2 linked regions of the Bradyrhizobium diazoefficiens genome follow. The protein of the gene in region 1 interacts with the protein of each later gene in a pairwise test. Links are inferred from orthologs where the notes say so. Each region holds a gene or a part of one and is shown in the gene's direction. Other genes may lie near its edges. The genes, in order: rfaD and JJB99_RS23830.

The links.
Region 2: the proteins of rfaD (region 1) and JJB99_RS23830 interact in binary tests that used the Escherichia coli proteins (3 or more experiments, as listed by UniProt). The link is inferred for Bradyrhizobium diazoefficiens from one-to-one orthologs.

The regions. Positions count from the first base shown.
Region 1 is NZ_CP067100.1:2,990,076-2,993,163, forward strand. The notes cover bases 285-3,053. They hold rfaD (ADP-glyceromanno-heptose 6-epimerase), read left to right. Parts: upstream 285-1,063; coding sequence 1,064-2,044; downstream 2,045-3,053. Other genes in these bases: waaF (lipopolysaccharide heptosyltransferase II), read right to left, coding at 285-904; rfaE1 (D-glycero-beta-D-manno-heptose-7-phosphate kinase), read left to right, coding at 2,058-3,053. Also shown: more of waaF, read right to left, coding at 1-284; more of rfaE1, read left to right, coding at 3,054-3,088. UniProt on the Escherichia coli protein: Catalyzes the interconversion between ADP-D-glycero-beta-D-manno-heptose and ADP-L-glycero-beta-D-manno-heptose via an epimerization at carbon 6 of the heptose.
Region 2 is NZ_CP067100.1:4,979,639-4,982,867, forward strand. What follows is about bases 283-3,192. They hold JJB99_RS23830 (enoyl-CoA hydratase-related protein), read left to right. Parts: upstream 283-1,295; coding sequence 1,296-2,090; downstream 2,091-3,192. Other genes in these bases: JJB99_RS23820 (MarR family winged helix-turn-helix transcriptional regulator), read left to right, coding at 283-443; JJB99_RS23825 (SDR family oxidoreductase), read left to right, coding at 460-1,221; JJB99_RS23835 (acetyl-CoA hydrolase/transferase family protein), read left to right, coding at 2,108-3,192. Also shown: more of JJB99_RS23820, read left to right, coding at 1-282; more of JJB99_RS23835, read left to right, coding at 3,193-3,229. UniProt on the Escherichia coli protein: Converts o-succinylbenzoyl-CoA (OSB-CoA) to 1,4-dihydroxy-2-naphthoyl-CoA (DHNA-CoA).

The DNA.
Region 1 (3,088 bases):
GGCCATTCAACGGCGCCCAGAGGTAGGGGCTGGTCGGGCCGAAGATGCCCATGGTGGGAGTGCCGAGGGCAGCGGCGATGTGCATCAGGCCGGAATCGTTGGTGATGGCGACGCCGGCGGCGGCCATCGCCAACACGCCGTTGCGCAAATCGTTGCCGGTGAGGTCGCGGACGCCGGGGCCTCCCGCCGCGACGATTTCCTGGGCGAGGCCCTTTTCCGCGGGGCCGCCGACCACCCAGACCTCGAGCCCGCGCTCAACCAGCAGGCGGGCGGCCTCCGAATAGTAGGTCCAGCGCTTTGAGACGCCGACCGAGCCGGGGGCGAGCGCTACCGCGGCCCCGCCACGGATGCCATTGGCCTCGCGCCAGCGGGCAATCTCCTCGGCCGGGACCCGCAATTGCGGCACCGGCCATTCCGGCGGCAGGGGGGCGCCGTCGGGCTGGGCCAGGGCGGCATTCTCGTCGATGAAGCGCGGGAGCTTGCTCTCGCCCCAGCGCCAGTGGTTGATCAGGCCGAACCGGAACTCGCCGACCCAGCCGACCCGTTCGGGGATGCCGGCCAGCCTCGGCGCAATGGCTGCCTTCCAGGTTCGGGGCAGCACCAGGGCGGTGCCGTAGTTTTCCGCCCGCAGCAGTTTTGCCAGGCCGAACTGGCGACGCACCGCGAGCCGGCTGCGCGGCAGGTCCCAGACGATGCCGCGGCGGACCCCGGGCATATAATCGACCAGCGGAGCACATAGGGTCGTGGTCAGAAGGTCGACCGGCCTGTTCGGCCAGCGCTCCTTCAGGACCCGCACCACGGTATGGTTCCGGACGAAATCGCCGATCCACATATAGGGAATGATCAGGATCGGGCGCGTGTCGTCCCGATCTGCATTTCCGCTAAGTTGCGAATCTTTGTTCATTCGTTAATTGGGCCAGGAACAAGCTGATGTTGGCGGTTCGGTTAGCCGCTCCGGGCCGGCAGGTAAAGCCACACGAGCCCGAATCCCAAAACCGCTTACACTTTGGTGGATCATGCGCTAGGGCAGGACCAGACCACAAAATCGGGCAGGGATTTCTGAATGTTGCTGGTGACCGGCGGGGCCGGTTTTATCGGATCGAATGTCGTCGCCGCCCTGAACGAGGCCGGCCGCAGCGATGTCGTGGTTTGCGATCTGCTCGGCAGCGACGGCAAGTGGCGGAACCTCGCCAAGCGGCAACTCGTGGATATCGTCCCGCCCGCTGAATTGCTCGACTGGCTGAAGGGCCGCACGCTCGATGCCGTGATCCATCTCGGGGCGATCTCCGAGACCACCGCGACCGATGGCGACCTCGTGATCGAGACCAATTTTCGCCTCTCCATGCGCCTGCTCGATTGGTGCACGGCGAATGCTGTGCCGCTCATCTACGCGTCCTCGGCGGCGACCTATGGCGACGGCGCGGAAGGCTTCGATGACGACGCCTCGCTGCCAGCGCTGAAGAAACTGCGACCGATGAACCTCTACGGCTGGAGCAAGCATCTGTTCGATCTCGCGGTCGGCGAGCGCGCCGCGAACGGCGATCCGCTCCCGCCGCAATGGGCGGGCCTGAAATTCTTCAACGTGTTCGGCCCCAACGAGTACCACAAGGGCACAATGATGAGCGTGCTGGCGCGCCGCTTCGACGACGTCAGGGCGGGCCGTGTCGTGCAACTGTTCAAGTCGCACCGTGAAGGCATCGCCGACGGCGATCAGCGGCGCGATTTCATCTATGTCGACGACGTCGTCCGCGTCGTGATGTGGCTGCTGGCGACGCCGTCGGTCTCAGGCCTGTTCAATGTCGGCACCGGCAAGGCGCGCAGCTTCAGGGACCTGATGCTGGCTGCCTATGCCGCGCTCGGCACCAGGCCCAATATCGAATACATCGACATGCCCGAGCAGATCCGCGGCGCTTACCAGTACTTCACCCAGAGCAAGGTCGATCGCCTGCTCCGCGCCGGCTATAACGGCGGCTTCACGGCGCTCGAAGACGCAGTGAAGGCCTATGTCGGGAATTATCTCGACCGACCTGACCGCTTCCGCTGAAATCATAGGACCCATGGCGACGCCCATTCTCGATTTCGATTCCCTCGCGCAGGCCATCTCAGGCCGCACGGTGCTGTGCATCGGCGACATCATGCTGGACGAATTCGTCTATGGCGAGGTGTCGCGGATTTCGCCGGAAGCGCCCGCGCCTGTCATCGCGGCACAGCGCAGCGAAATCCATATCGGCGGCGCCGGCAACGTCGCGTGCAATGTCGCATCCCTTGGTGCGCGCTGCGTTTTCGTTGGGCTGGTCGGCGAGGACGATGCGGGCAAGCGGCTCGCCTCCGCGCTGGCGGAGCATGGGGCAATCGAAAGCGTGCTGGTGTGCGATCCCTCACGGCCGACGACGCGAAAGGTCCGCTTCGTCTCCGAGCATTTCTCCACCCATATGCTGCGCGCGGATTGGGAGCAGGTGTTAGCGGCCTCCGATGACATCGAGACCAGGCTGATCGAGGCGATCGTGGCGCAGATCGCGCGCGCCGACATCGTGCTGCTCTCGGACTACGCCAAGGGCGTGCTGACCGCGCGCGTGATCCGCCACACGATCGACGCCGCGCGAGGCGCCGGCAAGCCGGTGATCGTCGATCCCAAGAGCCTGAACTGGGCGATCTATCGCGGCGCCACGCTGCTGACGCCCAACCGCAAGGAATTCTCGGAGGCGACGCGAAGCCGCGCCGATACGCCGCAGAGCATCGTCGATGCCAGCGAAGACGTGATACGGCTTGCCGATTGCGAGGCGATCCTGGTCACGCAGGGCGAGCACGGCATGACGCTGGTGCCGCGCAGCGGCGAGGCGGTTCATGTTCCGGCTTTCCCGGTCAAGGTGCGCGATGTCTCCGGCGCGGGCGACACCGTTGCCGCGGCGCTTGCAGTGTCGCTTGCGGCCGGCGCGGACTGGGACACCGCGCTGCGCATGGCCAATGCCGCCGCGGCCGTCGCCGTCGGCAAGCAGGGCACGGCCAGCGTTAGCGTGGCCGAGCTGCGGCGCAAGATCCTGCCGCATGCCTATCTCGCGGCCGAGGAGAAGATTGTGCTCGAGCCTGA
Region 2 (3,229 bases), 2.0 Mb from region 1 along the record:
ACGACGTTTCTCGCCTGCGGCGAGTCGTCGTTGACCGGTCGCTGAAACCGCTCGGCATTACCCGTTCCCAATGGTGGGTGCTCGCCTTCCTCTCGCGTCGCGACGGCATGACGCAAACCGCCCTTGCGGCGGATCTCGATCTGACAAAGGTGGCGATCGGCGGTCTGCTCGATCGCATGGAAGGTGCTGGCTTCATCGAACGCCGCGCTGACCGGAATGATGGACGCGCCCGGCGCGTCTATCTGACCCGCGCCGGCGCCAAAATGGTCAACACAATTCGCGAGCACGTCGAGACCGTCGAACTCGAAATTCTCAACCGCGTACCGGAGGAGCAGTTGAACCAGGCAGCGGATACGCTGCGCACGCTCAAAGATACGCTGCTTGAGATGCTGGGCGGTGAAGCTGAAGAGGCCGAAGGCGCCGAATTGGACCTCATGGGATGAAACACGGAGACATGCGATGCGTGGGTTGAAGGACAAGGTAGCGATCGTAACGGGCGGCGGACAAGGCATTGGCCGGGCCCTCAGCCTGCGCCTCGCGCAGGAAGGGTGCAAGGTCGCGGTTTTCGACCTCAAGCCCGAAGCCGGTGCCGAGACTGCCAAGCTGGCGGGTGCCGGAACCATCATCAAGACCTACGCGCTAGACGTTGGCGACTATGCTGCGGTCAAGGTTGCCGTGGGCAAAGTGGAGGCCGAGCTAGGTCCGATCTGGGCCCTGGTCAACAACGCCGGCTGGGACAAGCCGATGCCTTTCCTCGCGACCGACCAGGCACTTTGGGACAAGATTATTCGCATCAATATGCTTGGCCCGCTCAATACTCATCACATCGTCGCACCGCTGATGGTCGAACGCCGTGCCGGGCGAATCATTAATATCGCATCCGATGCGGCCCGCGTCGGCACCAGCAACGAAGCCGTCTACTCGGCGTGCAAGGGCGGGCTGATCAGCTTCACCAAGTCGGTGGCGCGAGAACTCGCAAGCAAGGGCGTTCTGCTCAACGCAGTCTGCCCCGGCCCGACCAACACGCCCATGATGGCGGCCGTTCTTGGTGAAGGCGAGCAGGCCGTGAAATGGAAAGACGCGATGGTTCGCGGCATCCCGCTCAAGCGGATGGGCGAACCCGAGGATTACGCAGGTATCGTCGCATTTCTCGCCTCCGATGATGCCGGGTTCATGACCGGACAGACCATCTCCGTCGCCGGTGGCATGAACATGATCTGACCGCGACCGCGGCCCTCACCATCCTGACCTTCGACGCAGCAGCGCGCCCTGTCGTGCGCGCAAGAGAGGAAACCATGACAGATCTGCCGACCTTCGAAGACATCATCTACGAAAAGCGCGATCGCGCCGTCTGGATCATCATCAATCGCCCGAAGCTCTACAACGCTTTCCGCGCCAAGACGATCGATGAGCTCATCCGCGCGTTCCAGATCGCCGGCGACGACAAGGGCGTGTCGAGCATCGTTCTGACCGGGGCTGGCGACAAGGCCTTCTGCACCGGCGGCGATCAAAGCGCCCATGAAGGGCAGTATGATGGCCGTGGCATCGTAGGTCTCCCCATCGACGAATTCCAGTCGATCATCCGCGATGTTCCGAAGCCGGTGATCGCCCGCGTGAACGGCTTTGCCATCGGCGGCGGCAATGTTTTCGCGACTCTGTGCGATCTCACGATCGCGGCGGACACCGCCGTTTTTGGCCAGGTGGGACCGAAGGTCGGATCGGTCGATCCGGGTTGGGGCACCGCCCTGCTCGCCCGGCATGTCGGCGATAAGCGCGCAAGAGAGATCTGGTACCTGAACGAGCGCTATAGCGCACAGCAAGCCTACGAAATGGGCCTTGTGAACAAGGTGGTCCCCACGGCGGAGCTGGATGCCGCGGTCAAGATCTGGACGGACACACTTGCGGAGCGTTCGCCGACGGCTCTCGCTCTCGCCAAGCGTTCTTTCAATGCCGACAGCGAGAACATTCGCGGCATCAGCATGGCCGCGCTTTATTCCGTGAAGCTATTCTACGAGACCGAAGAATCAAAGGAAGGTGTGCGTGCCTTCAACGAGAAGCGCAAGCCCGACTTCCATAAATACGTAAAGTGATCGGCGGGAGAGCGAGCGTGGCGCCGCGCTACATTGACTCTGCTTCGCTCGCTTCCGTCCTGCCCCCGGCCGGGCGCACCCTGGTCGCGGCGTGTTCCGGTGAATCTCTCCTTCTCGCCGACGCGGTCATGCGCGCCGGCGAAGCCCTCGGGGCAATGACGTTTACCGGCATCTTCGTCCCCAACCTCAACACCCGGACCTACCTCGCCAATCCACGCTGTCGGGTGGAGACGTTCTTCATGACGCCCGAGCTCAAGGCCGCGGGCGCAGCGGTTTCATTCTTTCCGCTTTGTTATGGCGATATTCTCACCCGCTTGCGAACTATCCAGATTGACGCCGCGCTTTTCATGGTGGCCCCGCCGGACGAAAATGGGCTGTGCAGTTTTGGCCCGATTGCGGACTTTCTTGTTGACGTATGGCCTCGCATCCCCGTTCGGATCGCGCACATCAATCCGCTGATGCCGAGAACGCGAGGCCATCACGGGATTCCCTTCTCCGAGCTGAAAGCGGTGATCGAGGCAGAACAGCGCCTGCTCGGTTTCACCGAGGGCACTCCGGACCCGGTCGCCCAAACCATCGCCAGCCAGGTCGCTGGGTTCATTCCGAACGGCGGGACTGTGCAGACCGGCCTCGGAAAGATCCCGACCGCAGTGCTGCACGCTTTGACCCGCCACCGCGACATCAGGATCCATTCCGGACTGATCGGAGATGCTGTCCTCGATCTCGCTGACGCAGGTGCCCTCGCCCCCGGCTGCGCTGTCACCGGCGGCGTCGCCATCGGCTCTCAACGGCTCTATTCCGCCGTCTCCAGCTCCTCATTCGCGTTCACGCCCGTCTCCAGCACCCATGATCCGAGGGTCGTCGCCGATATCGATCGGTTCGTGGCGGTCAATTCCGCGATCGAGGTCGACCTGTTTGGTCAGGTCTATGCCGAGATGACGGCTCAAGGCCTCACCTCGGGCCCGGGCGGCGCCTCGGACTTTGCGCGCGGCGCCTGGTGCGGCGGCGGTCTGCGGATTATCGCACTTCCGGCGACTGCCGCCGGAGGTGCCATCAGCCGCATCGTCGGACCGAATGGCGGCGCCGGTCCCGTATCGCTCGGGCGCATGGACACCGACATCATCGTCACCGAGAACGGC